3 linked regions of the Sediminicoccus sp. KRV36 genome follow. The protein of the gene in region 1 binds, or shares a complex with, the protein of each later gene. Links are inferred from orthologs where the notes say so. Each region holds a gene or a part of one and is shown on either strand. Other genes may lie near its edges. The genes, in order: ccmB, LHU95_RS03175 and ccmE.

Evidence for each region.
Region 2: the proteins of ccmB (region 1) and LHU95_RS03175 are in contact, whole or in part, in a solved structure (PDB 8CE8), measured with the Escherichia coli proteins. The link is inferred for Sediminicoccus sp. KRV36 from one-to-one orthologs.
Region 3: the proteins of ccmB (region 1) and ccmE are in contact, whole or in part, in a solved structure (PDB 8CE8), measured with the Escherichia coli proteins. The link is inferred for Sediminicoccus sp. KRV36 from one-to-one orthologs.

Annotation. Positions count from the first base shown.
Region 1 is NZ_CP085081.1:4,368,274-4,374,442, forward strand. Bases 2,101-4,888 are described here. They hold ccmB (heme exporter protein CcmB), read right to left. Parts: upstream 3,926-4,888; coding sequence 3,275-3,925; downstream 2,101-3,274. Other genes in these bases: radA (DNA repair protein RadA), read right to left, coding at 2,101-2,172; LHU95_RS20845 (hypothetical protein), read left to right, coding at 2,345-2,737; LHU95_RS20850 (hypothetical protein), read right to left, coding at 2,836-3,195; ccmA (heme ABC exporter ATP-binding protein CcmA), read right to left, coding at 4,053-4,667; acnA (aconitate hydratase AcnA), read left to right, coding at 4,713-4,888. In the rest of the region: LHU95_RS20835 (CvpA family protein), read right to left, coding at 1-452; more of radA, read right to left, coding at 763-2,100; more of acnA, read left to right, coding at 4,889-6,169. UniProt on the Escherichia coli protein: Required for the export of heme to the periplasm for the biogenesis of c-type cytochromes.
Region 2 is NZ_CP085081.1:662,838-665,570, reverse strand. It holds LHU95_RS03175 (heme ABC transporter permease), read right to left. Parts: upstream 1,897-2,733; coding sequence 1,105-1,896; downstream 1-1,104. Other genes in the region: LHU95_RS03165 (Rieske (2Fe-2S) protein), read left to right, coding at 2,484-2,733; LHU95_RS03170 (EVE domain-containing protein), read left to right, coding at 2,059-2,487; ccmE (cytochrome c maturation protein CcmE), read right to left, coding at 435-962; LHU95_RS03185 (heme lyase CcmF/NrfE family subunit), read right to left, coding at 1-415. UniProt on the Escherichia coli protein: Required for the export of heme to the periplasm for the biogenesis of c-type cytochromes.
Region 3 is NZ_CP085081.1:663,566-669,753, reverse strand. What follows is about bases 3,382-6,188. They hold ccmE (cytochrome c maturation protein CcmE), read right to left. Parts: upstream 5,146-6,188; coding sequence 4,618-5,145; downstream 3,382-4,617. Other genes in these bases: LHU95_RS03175 (heme ABC transporter permease), read right to left, coding at 5,288-6,079; LHU95_RS03185 (heme lyase CcmF/NrfE family subunit), read right to left, coding at 3,382-4,598. In the rest of the region: LHU95_RS03205 (MFS transporter), read left to right, coding at 1-679; c-type cytochrome biogenesis protein CcmI, read right to left, coding at 702-1,472; LHU95_RS03195 (cytochrome c-type biogenesis protein), read right to left, coding at 1,493-1,942; LHU95_RS03190 (DsbE family thiol:disulfide interchange protein), read right to left, coding at 2,017-2,619; more of LHU95_RS03185, read right to left, coding at 2,616-3,381. UniProt on the Escherichia coli protein: Heme chaperone required for the biogenesis of c-type cytochromes. Transiently binds heme delivered by CcmC and transfers the heme to apo-cytochromes in a process facilitated by CcmF and CcmH.

The sequences.
Region 1 (6,169 bases):
ACCCACCGGGCGCCATCCACGACGTAGGGCAGCGCCCGGGCCTCCCGCACGGCTTCAGGCCAGCGCTCGATGGCGGGGACGAAAAGCCCCGCCAGCACATAGGCCAGGATCGCGATGAAGGCGCCACGCGCCAGCCCGAATATGGCCCCGAGCGAGCGATCCACACCCCCCAGAGGGCTGCGCTGCACGCTGCCCGCCAATGCATGGATGACAAGTTTCAGCACCACCAGCACCACCAGGAAGACACCACCCACCGCAATGCCGTCAGCCAGCCAATCGGGCTCGATGCTGCCTTCCATCAGGGGGGTGATCTGGTCCCGCAGGGCAAAACCCGCGATGGCGGCGCCGATCCAGGCGGCAATACCCAGGAATTCCCGCACGAAGCCGCGCAGGAAGGACAGGATGGCGGAGGCCACCATCACGAGGAGAAGGATGCCATCCGCCCAGGTCATGCTGCGCTGCCATGTAGCGGGGGCAGCGATTCGTGTCACCTGACCCACCTTGCGCCTGGGCCCTGCCTGGTTCGGCCACCACCTTCATGCTAATTCATAAAAAATAGGGCGGGGCTCGCTGGCTGCTGCAAAATCACCGCGACGGGATCGAGGGGCCAGCCCCTCGAGCTCCCCGGCAGGAAACCGGTTTCCTGCACCTTCATTCAGGGGATTTTACCGTCGAAGAGCCGAGATACCGGCCTTCTTGGCGTGGTTGGCCGCGAGGCGGAGACGACGCGGGAGGGCAAGGCCCTCTCGCCATCTGACCTTTTCAGCCGCGCTCATCCCGCGTCCGCTTCAACGTCCCCGCCGCGAAGGGCGCCACCAGATCGGCCAGATGCCCCACTTCGGTCAGCCGCAGCCCCTCGATGGCGGCTGGCGGCTTGTTGCCGCGCGCCACACGGCGCGGCAGCACGGCGGCGGAAAAGCCGAGCTTCTGGGCCTCACGCAGGCGTTGCTCGGCCTGGGACACCTGGCGGATTTCACCCGAGAGGCCCACCTCGCCGAAATACACCGCATCCGGGTCGGTCGGCCGGTCGGTGATGGCGGAAGTGAGTGCGGCCGCCACGGCGAGGTCGGCGGCGGGCTCATTGATGCGCAAGCCCCCCGCGATGTTCAGATAGACGTCGGATTGCCCGAAGCTCAGCCCCGCACGGGCCTCCAGCACCGCCAGCAGCATGGAAAGCCGCCCGCCTTCCCAGCCCACCACCTGCCGCCGCGGGCTGCCGCCATTGCTGGGCGAAAGCAGCGCCTGCACCTCGACCAGCACCGGCCGCGTGCCCTCCAGCCCGGCAAACACCGCCGAGCCCGAGATATTGCCGCGCCGCTCGGCCAGGAACAGCGCCGAGGGGTTGGAGACTTCCACCAGCCCGCCCTCGGTCATTTCAAACACGCCGATTTCGTCCGTCGCGCCGAAGCGGTTCTTGGTGGCGCGCAGGATGCGGAACTGGTGCCCGCGATCACCTTCGAAATAGAGCGTCGCGTCCACCATGTGCTCCAGCACGCGCGGGCCAGCCAGCGTGCCCTCCTTGGTGACGTGCCCCACCAGCACGAGGGCAAAGCCCCGCGCCTTGGCGCAGCGGATCAGCTCGGCCGCGCAGGTGCGGACCTGGGCGACGGTGCCCGGCGCCGAATCCAGCGCGTCCAGCCACATGGTCTGGATGGAATCGATCACGACCAGGGTGGCTTCATCCTCGGCTTCCAGACTGGCCAGGATGTCCCGCAAAGCCGAGGCGGCGGCCAGCGCCATGGGCGCATCCGCCAAGCCGAGGCGCCGCGCGCGCATGCGCACCTGGGCCACCGCTTCCTCGCCCGAGATGTAGAGAACGCGCTTGCCCGCCATCGCCATGCGCGCCGCCGCCTGCAACAGGATGGTGGATTTGCCGATGCCCGGATCCCCACCCACCAGCACGGCCGAGGCCGGCACGAAGCCGCCGCCCAGAACGCGGTCCAGCTCAGCGATCCCGGTCAGGTGGCGCGGCGGCGGCGCGGTCTCGCCGGCCAGGCCCACGAAGGTGATGCCGCGCCCCGGTGGCGCCTTGCCCGCGGGGCCCGGGCTGCGCGGCGCGGTGCTCTCCTCGACCAGGGTGTTCCACTCGCCGCAGCCATCGCAGCGGCCCTGCCATTTCACATGGGAAGCACCGCAGGATTGGCAGATGAAGCGGGAGCGGTCCTTGGCCATGGCGTAAGAACATAAATAGAACAATGCCGCTTCGCAAGCCAGCCCGGGCGATAGGCACCACCGATGAGTGGCGATGCCTGAACATATTGGCCAGGCTGGCGGCCGGCGCATAGTGTTGCGTCATCGGAACAGCGATCCCGCCAACCGAACTGGATCAGCAAGGAGAAAACCAATGAGAAAGCACCTGATGATGGCCATGGCCGCAGCCAGCGCGATGGCGATGCTGCCGATGAGCGAAGCGGCGGCCCAGGGGAACCCCTATTGCAATGGCAAGCTGCAGGCGGCGAGCTTCTACAGCACCACCCAATCCACCAGCACGCGCAGCACGGTGAACTACTACCTCATCCTGCAAAGCACGGTGGGCGAGAATGTCACCTTCGCCGTGACCTTCAACGACCATCGCGTGCAGAGCCGGCAGAATGGCACCCACTTCACGCGGCTCGGCCCGTGGGGCACGTCCCAATCCATCCTGCTGGGCGTGGCGAGCCTGAACAACCCCAGCGGCACGGGCGGCCCCGCCGTTCCGATGGACCTGGCCGCAGGAACCCGGGTGGCCTGCCGCTGAGGCAGGCTTCCCTGACCAGGTCGTCGCGCAGCCTACCCCCCCAGCGCGGCGGCAACCCGGCGGGACGTTCCCCCCCCTTTGGTCCCGCCGGGACCCCCTCAGCTCAAGCGGCAGGAAGCGCCCAGCGCGCGGATCAGCGTCTCCGGCGGCAGGCCGGGTTGCTGGTCCGCGGGCAGGCGCAGGGCGAAGACCGTCTCGCCGTGGCGCACCAGCATCATGGGCGGCCCCTGCTGCGGCCGGCCCCCGGCCATCAGCACGGGTTGCAGCAGGATCGCCTCGCCCGTGCGGTTGGCCACGGTGACGCGCAGGCCGATGGCGGCCCGGCCCGGCGCCTGCTCATTCCATTGCGGGCTGACGGACAGCAATTCGACACGGCCGCCGCAGAGCGTGCCCGCCGCGCCGAAGGCGGGGCCCGCCAGCAGGCAGACGAAGGCGGCCAGGGAGAGAATGCGACGCATGGGATTGCTCCATCCGAGTGAGAATGATCCCGTTCTATGGGATGGAGATTAACGGCCAGCTAAACGCGCCGGCGCTTTTTCAGTCGCCGCGCAGGGCCGCGCCCGCCGCCAGGGGCGCCAAGGGGGCCGCAAAGGCCAGCATCGCGGCTTGCAGCAGCAGATAAGGCCGCGCTTCCAGCCCGCTGGCCGCCGCCTCGATGGCCGCGGCGCCGAAAATCACCGCCGGGATGGAAAGCGGCAGTACCAGCAACGGCAGCAGCACGCCGCCGCGCCTGGCCCCCAGCGTCAGCGCCGCGCCGGCGGCCCCGAAGACGGACAGGATGGCCGAAGCGAGCCCCAGCGCCAGCATGGCCGCCGGCCAGGCATCGGTCGGCAGGTTGAGCAAGGCGGCGGCCAGCGGTGTGGCCAGCACCAGCGGAATGCCGGTGGTGACCCAGTGCCCCAGCGCCTTGGCCGCCGCGATGCCGGCCGGATGCAGGCCGGAGAGCAGCAATTGGTCGAGCGAACCATCCTCCGCCTCGGCGCCGAACAAGCGGTCCAGCGGCAGCAGCGCCGCCAGCAGCGCCGCGGCCAGCAGGACGCCGGGGGCGAGGCGCGCGAGCAATTCGGGCGAGGGCCCGACGCCGAAGGGAAACATCGCCGAAACCAGCACGAAGAACATCACGGCCGACAGCGTATCGGCCGGATGGCGAATGGCGAGGCGCAGTTCCCGAACGAGGAGCGGAATCATGGCCAACCCGCCCGAAAGCCGGAGGGCGGCTTCGCCCGCGGGGTTGAATCGGGCAGGTCCATCCAGCCCCTCACCCGGCGCCGAAAGGGCGGCCGCGGGGTGCGCAGGGTGGCGGGCGGCGCCTTGATCACAACCGCAGCTCCCGCGCATCGGGCAGCGGCAGGGGCAGATGCGTCGCCGCCAGGACCATGCCGCCCGCCGCCCGATGCGCCGCGAAAATAGGCCCGAGCCGCGCGACCGAGGCCGCATCCAGCCCCACCGAAGGCTCATCCAGCAACCACAGCCCCGCCGGCGCCAGAGCCAGGCGCGCCAGGGCCAGCCGCCGCTTCTGACCGGAGGAAAGAACCCGTGCCGGCAGTTCCGCCAGCCCACCCAGATCCAGCGCGGCCAGCGCCGCCGCCACGTCCCCGCCGGTGAGGCGGGCGAAGAATTCCAGGTTTTCCCGCGCCGTCAACGCCGGCTTCAGCGCATCCTGATGGCCAAGATAGCGCAGCCTCGCCCCATGCGCGGGCAGGTCCGCCCAGGCATCCACGCCATCCCAGAGCAATGAACCCTCGGCGGCGGGGATCAAACCGGCCAGCAGCCGCAGCAGCGAGGACTTGCCCGCGCCATTCGCGCCGGTCAGCAAAAGCGCCTCGCCAGGGGAAACCTCGAAGGAGAGTCCGGCAAAAACCAGACGTTCCGCCCGCCAACAGGCCAATTCACGCGCTTGCAGCAGGGGCGGCCTCCATGGACCATTCAACAGGGCCATGCTTAAAAGCGCGGCGCAAGAGTGAGGAAGAAAATCATGAGCAGCACCGACACCCTCAAGACGGCGCGTCAGCTTTCAGTAGATGGCAAGACCTATCATTATTTCAGCCTGCCGGAAGCGGCCAAGCAGATCGGCGACCTGTCGCGCCTGCCCTTCTCGCTCAAGGTGCTGCTGGAGAACGTGCTGCGCTTCGAGAATGGCAGCAGCTACACCGTGGCCGATGCCCACGCCATCGCCGAATGGGTGAAGGAAGGCCATTCCGAAAAGGAAGTTCCCTTCAAGCCCGCGCGCATTCTGCTGCAGGATTTTACCGGCGTTCCCGCCGTGGTGGACCTCGCCGCCATGCGCGATGCGCTGCTCAGCCTGGGTGGTGATCCGCGCAAGGTGAACCCGCTGGTGCCGGTGGATCTGGTGATTGACCACTCGGTGATGGTGGATGTCTCCGGCACCGCCACCTCGCTGCAGAAAAACGTGGATATCGAGTTCGAGCGCAATGGCGAGCGCTATGAGTTCCTGCGCTGGGGCCAGGAAGCCTTCGACAATTTCCGCGTGGTGCCGCCCGGCACCGGCATCTGCCACCAGGTGAACCTGGAATATCTGGGCCAGGTGGTCTGGACCAACACCATCGCCGGCGAGACCTTCGTCTATCCGGACAGCTGCTACGGCACGGACAGCCACACGACGATGATCAACGGCCTGGGCGTGCTGGGCTGGGGTGTCGGCGGCATCGAGGCCGAGGCCGCCATGCTCGGCCAGCCCATCGCCATGCTCATCCCCGATGTGATCGGCTTCAAGCTCTCCGGCAAGCTGCGCGAGGGTGTGACCGCGACCGACATGGTGCTGACGGTCACGCAGATGCTCCGCAAGAAGGGCGTTGTCGGCAAGTTCGTCGAGTTCTTTGGTCCCGGCCTCGCGCACATGCCGCTGGCCGACCGCGCGACCATCGCGAACATGGCGCCCGAATATGGCGCCACCTGCGGCTTCTTCCCGGTGGATGAGATGACCCTCAGCTACCTGATGCTTTCCGGCCGGGACGAGCATCGCATCAAGCTGGTGCGCGAATACTGCAAGGCGCAGGGCATGTTCCGCGACGAGAACACGCCCGATCCGGTGTTTTCCGACACGCTGGAACTCGACCTCGCGAGCGTCGAACCCTCCATGGCCGGCCCGAAGCGCCCGCAGGACCGCGTGGCGCTGGGTTCCGTCGGCACCTCCTTCGCCAAGGACCTCGCCTCGGGTGCGATGGGCGTTCCGGGCGATGAGGCCAACAAGCGGGTGCCGGTGGAGGAGGCGAATTTCGATCTGGGCCATGGCGATGTCGTGATCGCGGCCATCACCTCCTGCACCAACACCTCCAACCCCTATGTGCTGGTCGCGGCCGGGCTTGTGGCCCGCAAGGCGCGCGCCAAGGGCCTGCGGCCGAAGCCCTGGGTGAAGACCTCGCTCGCCCCTGGCAGCCAGGTCGTCACCGACTACCTGGACGGCGCGAACCT
Region 2 (2,733 bases), 3.7 Mb from region 1 along the record:
AGGCGAGGAAGCCCAGCGAAATCAGCCCCATCACGCCCAGCACCCGCGCCTGCAGGGCCGAGGGCAAGCCGCCGCCAAAGCCGGCCACCGCCGCGCTGCACCCGGCCAGCACCATGACCCAGAGGATCATCGAGCCCTCGTGATTGCCCCAGGTGCCGGTGATCTTGAACAGCATCGGCTTGGCCGAATGGCTGTTGGCGACGACGTTCACCACCGTCGTGTCATTCATCGCATAGGACCAGATCAGCGCCGCGAAGCTGATGACGATGGCGACGAAGCCGGCCAGCGCCAAGGGTGCGGCGGCCCCCATCAGCCGCGAATCGCCCCGCTGCGCGCCCCAGAGCGGCAGGCCGGACTGCGCGATGGCGAGCATCGCCGCCAGGATCAGCGCGAAATGGCCAAGTTCGGGAATCATGAGCCGATATCCAGATTGATCATGAGCCGCTTCGCGGCGGGTTGGCCTGCGGGCGTGCCGGGTCCAGCGTGTTCCAGGTCGCCGGCGCGGGGGCGGCGCCCTGGGCCGGATTCCAATGGCCCGAGCGTTTCAGCGCATCGGCCACCTCGGGCGGCATATAGGTCTCGTCATGCCGGGCGAGGACTTCGCGGGCCCGGAAGGTGCCATCCGCGCCCATCATCCCCTGGGTCACCACGCCCTGCCCCTCGCGGAACAGATCGGGCAGGACGCCGGTGAAAATCACCGGCACCACATGCGCGCCATCGGTCACACGGAAATGGATCGCCGGGCGGCCCTGGTCTTCGCCCTGGCGCTGCACGCTGCCGGCCTCGACCAGCCCGCCCAGGCGGAAGGAGCGTCCCGGGGGCGGCGCTTCCCGCGCGATATCCGAAGGCGAGCGGAAGAAAACGAGATTGTCCTGGAACGCCGTCAGTGTCAGCGCCGTGGCGCTGCCAAGCCCGATGGCGCAAAGCAGGAGGATATAGAGCCGGCGCTTCTTCCGCGTCATTTCCGGAGTTCCAAGGGGTGGCGTTCCAATTGGGCGAGTTGCCGCCTGGCCGCACGATGCCGGCCCATCGCGGATATGGCGAGGATCGCGAAAACGCAAAGCACCGCGCCCCAGCTCAGCAGCACATGCAGCCAATGCGTGCTCACGCTTCCACACTCCGCAGGGCAGGCGCATCGGCGCGGCGGGCGGCGGCCATCTGCAGGGCGCGGACGCGGCGCTCCATCACGGCGGCGCGCGTCGCGGCCAAGGTCACCGCCATGAAGGCCAGCGTAAATCCCAGCGTGCACCACAGCAGCGGATAGAGGATGTCCACATGCATCCCCGGCGCATTGAGGCGCGTGACACTCGCCGGCTGGTGCAGCGTGTTCCACCAATCCACGCTGAACTTCACGATGGGCACGTTCACCACGCCCACCAGCGCCAGGATCGCGCCCATGCGCGCCCCGCGCTCCGGGTCGTCAAAGGCGCGCACCAGCGCCGCATGGCCGAGCCAGAGGAAAAACAGCACCAGAACCGAGGTCAGCCGCGCATCCCAGACCCACCAGGTGCCCCACATCGGCCGGCCCCAGAGGCTGCCCGTCAGCAGGCACAGCGCCGTGACCGCCGCGCCGATCGGCGAAAGCTCCCGCGCGGTGAGGTCCGCCAGCGGGTGCCGCCAGATCAGCGACATGATCGAGAGGATCGCAAGGCCGGTGTAGCCGCCCATCGCCAGCCAGGCCATCGGCACATGCACGAACATGATCCGCACCGTCTCGCCCTGCTGCCAATCCTTCGGCGCGAGCCAGAGCCCCCAGACCACGCCGATGCCCAGCACGACCAGGGCGGCGCCCGAAAGCCAGGGCAGCCAACGCTCCGTCAGCCGCAGGAAGCGGCCGGGATTGGCGAAACGATGCAGCGACCCTGAGGATCGCGGAGTGTGAGCGACGTTTTCCACAGCACCACCATAGGCAGATGCGCCAAAGGATTGAAGCGCCCCCGCCCCAGGCATCCGCCAGGGAAAAGATCGCCCAGCGGAATGATCTCCGCCCCATTGGCACGGCCACCGCACATATGCGAAGCCTTCAGCCAATCGCCACATCGCGCCGCAAAGAAACCCATGGCCAAGCCAAAGCCCGCCCAGCCCAGTTTCCTCGTGAAATCCGAGCCCGATGTCTTCGGCTGGGAACAGCAGGTGGCCAACGGGGTCGAGCCCTGGACCGGCGTGCGCAACGCCCAGGCCGCGAATTTCCTGAAGGCCATGCAGAAGGGCGACCGCGTCTTCTTCTACCACTCCAATATCGGCAAGGAGGTGGTCGGCATCGTCGAGGTGGCGCGCGTGGCCTATCCCGACCCCACGGATGAGACGGGGCGCTGGGTCTGCGTGGATGTGAAGACCGTCTCGAAACTGCCGCAGCCCGTCACGCTCGCCGCCATCAAGGCCGAGCCGCGGCTGGAGGGCATCGGCCTGATCCGCCAGTCCCGCCTCTCCGTCATGCCGATCAGCCCGGAGCACGCTGCCGTGATCCTGGAGATGGCCGGGGCATGAAGGACGCCGCCGATTGGCGCGTGCTCTGCCGCCTGGACGAGATCCCGGATGGCGAGGCGCGCGGCTTCCCCGCCCCGCCGGGCGGCTTCACCGGCCTCTTTGCCATCCGGCGTGGTGCCCGCGTGCTGGTCTATGTGAATTCCTGCCCGCATATCGGCCTGCCGCTGGAGCCCGTGCCGGACCGCTTCCTCGACCGCAAGCGGGAGATGATCGTCTGTGCCGCGCATGGCGCGCGGTTCCGGATCG
Region 3 (6,188 bases), 3.7 Mb from region 1 along the record:
GCCTGGCGTGGCCGCCTGGATGCTGGCCGCCGGCCTGCTCTGGACCGCCTGGGCGGCGCAGCGGCTGCCGGCGCCGGCACCACGCGCCGAGGCGCCACCCGGCCAGCCGGAATCCTCCAGCCTCTGGGCGCCGCTGGCCGAGCCGGTGTTTCGCTGGGTGCTGCCGATCGCGGCGCTGATCCAGGGCAGCCACGCCGTCTATTACGCCTTCTCGACGCTGCATTGGCAGGCGGCGGGGCTGAGCACGGGCTTCATCGGCCTGCTCTGGGCGCTGGGTGTGCTGGCCGAGATCCTGCTGTTCCTGTTCGGCCGCCCGGTGGTGGAACGCCTGGGCGTGCGCGGCCTCGCTCTCCTGGCGGCGGGCGCCGGCGTGCTGCGCTGGAGCGTGACGGCCATCACGTCTGATCCCTGGGCGCTGGTGGGCATCCAGCTGCTGCACGGGCTCACCTTCGGCGCCATGCATCTGGCCGCGATGCGGGCCCTGCTGGGCCTGCCGGCCGGGCTGTCCGGGCGCGCGCAGACGCTGCTCGCCTCAGCCATCAGCGCCAGCACGGGCGGGCTGATCTGGGCGAGTGGCTGGCTTTATGCCGTGGCGGGCGGCGGGGCCTTCCTCGCCATGGCCGGGCTGTGCGGCGTGGCCGCGCTGCTGGCGCTGCGCGGAGCCCGCGCGAAGGATTGAGCGGAGCGGATGAACGCGCGCCTCAGTTCAGCCCGCCGAGCCTTTCCTGCACGATATTCCGCCAGGGCGCATCGGCCGGCGCCTCGGCCAGCAGCTGGGTCCAGATGGCGCGCGCCACCTCGTTCCGCCCGGCCCGCGCCTCAGCCAGGCCGGCCAGGAAGCGCAGCCGCGCATCCTGCGGCTGCATGGCCAGCCCCCGGCTGATCCAGCGCAGCGCATTGGCCGGCTCATTGCGCTCGATCTCGATCTCCGCGACGTCACCGGCCAGCCCGACATCGAAGCCGCCCGCCAGCGCCCGCTCCCAGGCGGCGACCGCCTCGGCCAACCGGCCGCGATTGCGCTCGGCATTGCCGAGCAGGATGAAGCCCTGGCGGCCAAGCTGGGTGTTGGGATCGGCCGTGGCGAGGCGCGCGCGGAGCTGCACCAGCATCGCCTCATCCTGCGCATCCGCCTCCTGCCGAACGGCGAGCGTGGCGGATGGCATGTCAGGGAAGCCGCGCTCGACATAGAGCAGCACGCCGGCGGCCGGCACCAGCACCAGGGCCGCCAGCAGCAGCAGCGACGGCCGCGCGGGGGCGGTGAGTTGCTGGGGCGCGGGGGCGGCCAGCAGGCGGCGCTGCACCTCCACCGTGGCGGCGTTGAAGGCGGCCTCGTCCAGCCGGCCCTCGGCGCGCTGGGTTTCCAGCTCGGCGAGCTGGGCGTGGAACAGCGCCACATCCGCCTCCCCTCGGCCTCGCGCGGCCGGGGGGCGCAGCAGCGTATAAGCCAGCGGTGAGAGAATAAGCGCTGCCACCAGCGCCAAAGCCAACCACATCACGCCCTGGGATCACCTTGCAATGCGGCGAGGCGCTCGCGCTCGGCCTCGGTCAATTCAGTGGGGCCGATGCCGCTGGCACTGGCCTGCCGGCGCGAGCGCCAGATGGCGAAGATCCCGCCCAGCAGCGCCAGGGCGGGCGTCGCCCAGAGCAGCAGCGTGCTCCATTGGAAGGGCGGGCGCAGCAGCACGAAATCGCCGTAGCGCTCATGCACGAAGCGCATCACCTGCTCGTTGCTGGCGCCGCGCTCCACCTGCTCACGCACGATGCGGCGCAAATCCCGCGCGAGGGAGGCATCGCTATCCTCGATGGATTGGTTTTGGCAGACGAGGCAGCGGAGCTCCTTGCCGATTTCGCGCGCGCGGGTTTCCTGCTCGGGGTCGCGCAGGCGATAGCTGGTGTCGCCGATCTGGGCCTGGGCGGAGAGCGCGAACAACAGGAAGACCATGAGCGGGCCTAGCCCTCTCAAACTCTCCCACCAGGAGGCTTGCCTCCTGGACCTTGTGACACAGCGGAACATGATCAGCCTCGCAGCCGGGCCAGCAGGGGCTGGATGTCCTGCGCCATCAATTCGGGCGTGATGGGGCCGGCGAAGCGCCAGCGGATGATGCCGCCGCGATCCAGGATATAGGTCTCCGGCACGCCATAGACGCCCCAATCGATCGAGACACGGCCAGGCTCATCCACGCCGAGCCGCGCGAAAGGGTTGCCATGGCGCGTCAGGAAGCCCTGCGCCTCGCGCACGCGGTCCTTGTAGTTCACGCCCCAGACGGCAATGCCCTGGCGGTGCAGGGCCATGAGCTGCGGATGCTCGATGATGCAGGGCGCGCACCAGCTCGCCCAGAAATTCACGACGACGGGGCCGGGCATGCCACGGAAATCAGCCGAAACCAGGGCCGGCAGGCCCGAGCTTTCCAGCGCGGGCAGCGCGAAATCCGGCGGCGGCTTGCCCAGCAGCGCCGAGGGCACGCCGCGCGGGTTGAAACTGCCATCCTGCAAGCCGCGCAGCATGGCCCAGAAACCCAAGCCGGCCACGGCCGCGACGCCGAGCGGCGCATAGACCAACAGCTTGCGCCGCGAGGGCTTTGCCGCGGGCTTGGCCAGATCGGTCACGCCGTCACTCACGCCGAAACCTCGGCCTCTTTGCGCCGCCGCGCGGGGGCGGCGATGCGAATGCGGCGGTCACTCAGCGAGAGTGCGGCCCCCAGCGCCATGATCCCCGCACCAAGCCAGATCCAGGGCGCCAGCGGGTTGTTGTGCAGGCGCAGAACCGCCTCGCTCACGCCGGCTTCATTGGGCCGCTCCTCACCCAGCACGGCGTAGAGATCGCCGGAGGGGCGGGTGCGGATCGCGGCCTCGGTCGTCGTCATCCGGCCGGTCGGGAAGAAGCGCTTGCTCGGCTCCATCACAGCCACCACGCTGCCATCGCGCAGCAGGGTGATGGTGGCCTTCCGCGCGGTGAAATTGGGGCCGATGAAGTCCCGCACGCCCTCCAGCCGCCATTCATAACCGGCGAACTGGGTGGAGCCGCCCGGCGGCACCGCCACCAGCTTTTCCGTCGCCAGCCCCATGCCCGAAATGCCGAGGATGGTGACGCCCATGCCCGCATGCGCGATGGCCGCCCCCCAGGCCGCGCGCGGCAGGTTGCGCGCGCGATTCCAGGCATTGCCGAGGCTGGTGCGGCCGATGCCCGCGCGGTCCGCGATATCGGTCGCGGCACCGGCGATCAGCCAGAAGGCGCAGGCGAAGCCCAAGGCGCTCAACACATGCCAGCCAGCCAAGGCCAGCGTCAGGATGAAGGCCAGAAGTGCCAGGCAGGCGGCCCACCAGAGGCGTTGCAGCACGGGCCAGAGGCTCGCGCGTTTCCAGGCCAGCATGGGGCCGACGGCCATGCCCATCACCAGGGGCAGGGCCAGCGGCGCCGTGGCTGAATTGAAGAAGGGCGGGCCCACGGAAATCATCTGCCCGGTCAGCAGGTCCAGGAACAAGGGATACAGCGTGCCCACCAGCACCACCGCCGTGATCGAGCACAGCAGCAGGTTGTTCAGCACGATCCCGCCCTCCCGCGAGATCGGCGCGAAGACGCCGGCCGGCGCCATGGCGGGCGCGCGCCAGGCAAAGAGCGCGAAGGCACCCGCGATGTAGATGCCGAGCAGGCACAGGATGAAAATGCCGCGCGCCGGGTCGGAAGCGAAGGAATGCACCGAATTCAGGACGCCCGAACGCACCAGGAAGGTGCCGAGCAGGCTGAGCGCGAAGGCCAGCAGCGCCAGCAGCACGGTCCAGATCTTCAGCGCCTCGCGCTTCTCGACCACGATGGCCGAATGCAGCAGCGCCGTGCCGGCCAGCCAGGGCAGCAGCGAGGCGTTCTCCACTGGATCCCAGAACCAGTAGCCGCCCCAGCCGAGCTCATAATAGGCCCACCAGGAGCCGATGGAGATGCCCATGGTCAGGAAGGACCAGGCGGCCAGCGACCAGGGCCGCACCCAGCGGCCCCAGGCGGCGTCCACGCGCCCCTCGATCAACGCGGCCACGGCGAAGGCGAAGGTCACCGCGTAACCCACATAGCCGAGGTAGAGCAGCGGCGGATGGATCGCGAGGCCGATATCCTGCAACAGCGGGTTCAGCCCCTGGCCATCCGGCGGCGGCGGCCAGATCCGCTCGAAGGGGTTGGAGGTGAACAGGATGAAGGCGAGGAAGCCCAGCGAAATCAGCCCCATCACGCCCAGCACCCGCGCCTGCAGGGCCGAGGGCAAGCCGCCGCCAAAGCCGGCCACCGCCGCGCTGCACCCGGCCAGCACCATGACCCAGAGGATCATCGAGCCCTCGTGATTGCCCCAGGTGCCGGTGATCTTGAACAGCATCGGCTTGGCCGAATGGCTGTTGGCGACGACGTTCACCACCGTCGTGTCATTCATCGCATAGGACCAGATCAGCGCCGCGAAGCTGATGACGATGGCGACGAAGCCGGCCAGCGCCAAGGGTGCGGCGGCCCCCATCAGCCGCGAATCGCCCCGCTGCGCGCCCCAGAGCGGCAGGCCGGACTGCGCGATGGCGAGCATCGCCGCCAGGATCAGCGCGAAATGGCCAAGTTCGGGAATCATGAGCCGATATCCAGATTGATCATGAGCCGCTTCGCGGCGGGTTGGCCTGCGGGCGTGCCGGGTCCAGCGTGTTCCAGGTCGCCGGCGCGGGGGCGGCGCCCTGGGCCGGATTCCAATGGCCCGAGCGTTTCAGCGCATCGGCCACCTCGGGCGGCATATAGGTCTCGTCATGCCGGGCGAGGACTTCGCGGGCCCGGAAGGTGCCATCCGCGCCCATCATCCCCTGGGTCACCACGCCCTGCCCCTCGCGGAACAGATCGGGCAGGACGCCGGTGAAAATCACCGGCACCACATGCGCGCCATCGGTCACACGGAAATGGATCGCCGGGCGGCCCTGGTCTTCGCCCTGGCGCTGCACGCTGCCGGCCTCGACCAGCCCGCCCAGGCGGAAGGAGCGTCCCGGGGGCGGCGCTTCCCGCGCGATATCCGAAGGCGAGCGGAAGAAAACGAGATTGTCCTGGAACGCCGTCAGTGTCAGCGCCGTGGCGCTGCCAAGCCCGATGGCGCAAAGCAGGAGGATATAGAGCCGGCGCTTCTTCCGCGTCATTTCCGGAGTTCCAAGGGGTGGCGTTCCAATTGGGCGAGTTGCCGCCTGGCCGCACGATGCCGGCCCATCGCGGATATGGCGAGGATCGCGAAAACGCAAAGCACCGCGCCCCAGCTCAGCAGCACATGCAGCCAATGCGTGCTCACGCTTCCACACTCCGCAGGGCAGGCGCATCGGCGCGGCGGGCGGCGGCCATCTGCAGGGCGCGGACGCGGCGCTCCATCACGGCGGCGCGCGTCGCGGCCAAGGTCACCGCCATGAAGGCCAGCGTAAATCCCAGCGTGCACCACAGCAGCGGATAGAGGATGTCCACATGCATCCCCGGCGCATTGAGGCGCGTGACACTCGCCGGCTGGTGCAGCGTGTTCCACCAATCCACGCTGAACTTCACGATGGGCACGTTCACCACGCCCACCAGCGCCAGGATCGCGCCCATGCGCGCCCCGCGCTCCGGGTCGTCAAAGGCGCGCACCAGCGCCGCATGGCCGAGCCAGAGGAAAAACAGCACCAGAACCGAGGTCAGCCGCGCATCCCAGACCCACCAGGTGCCCCACATCGGCCGGCCCCAGAGGCTGCCCGTCAGCAGGCACAGCGCCGTGACCGCCGCGCCGATCGGCGAAAGCTCCCGCGCGGTGAGGTCCGCCAGCGGGTGCCGCCAGATCAGCGACATGATCGAGAGGATCGCAAGGCCGGTGTAGCCGCCCATCGCCAGCCAGGCCATCGGCACATGCACGAACATGATCCGCACCGTCTCGCCCTGCTGCCAATCCTTCGGCGCGAGCCAGAGCCCCCAGACCACGCCGATGCCCAGCACGACCAGGGCGGCGCCCGAAAGCCAGGGCAGCCAACGCTCCGTCAGCCGCAGGAAGCGGCCGGGATTGGCGAAACGATGCAGCGACCCTGAGGATCGCGGAGTGTGAGCGACGTTTTCCACAGCACCACCATAGGCAGATGCGCCAAAGGATTGAAGCGCCCCCGCCCCAGGCATCCGCCAGGGAAAAGATCGCCCAGCGGAATGATCTCCGCCCCATTGGCACGGCCAC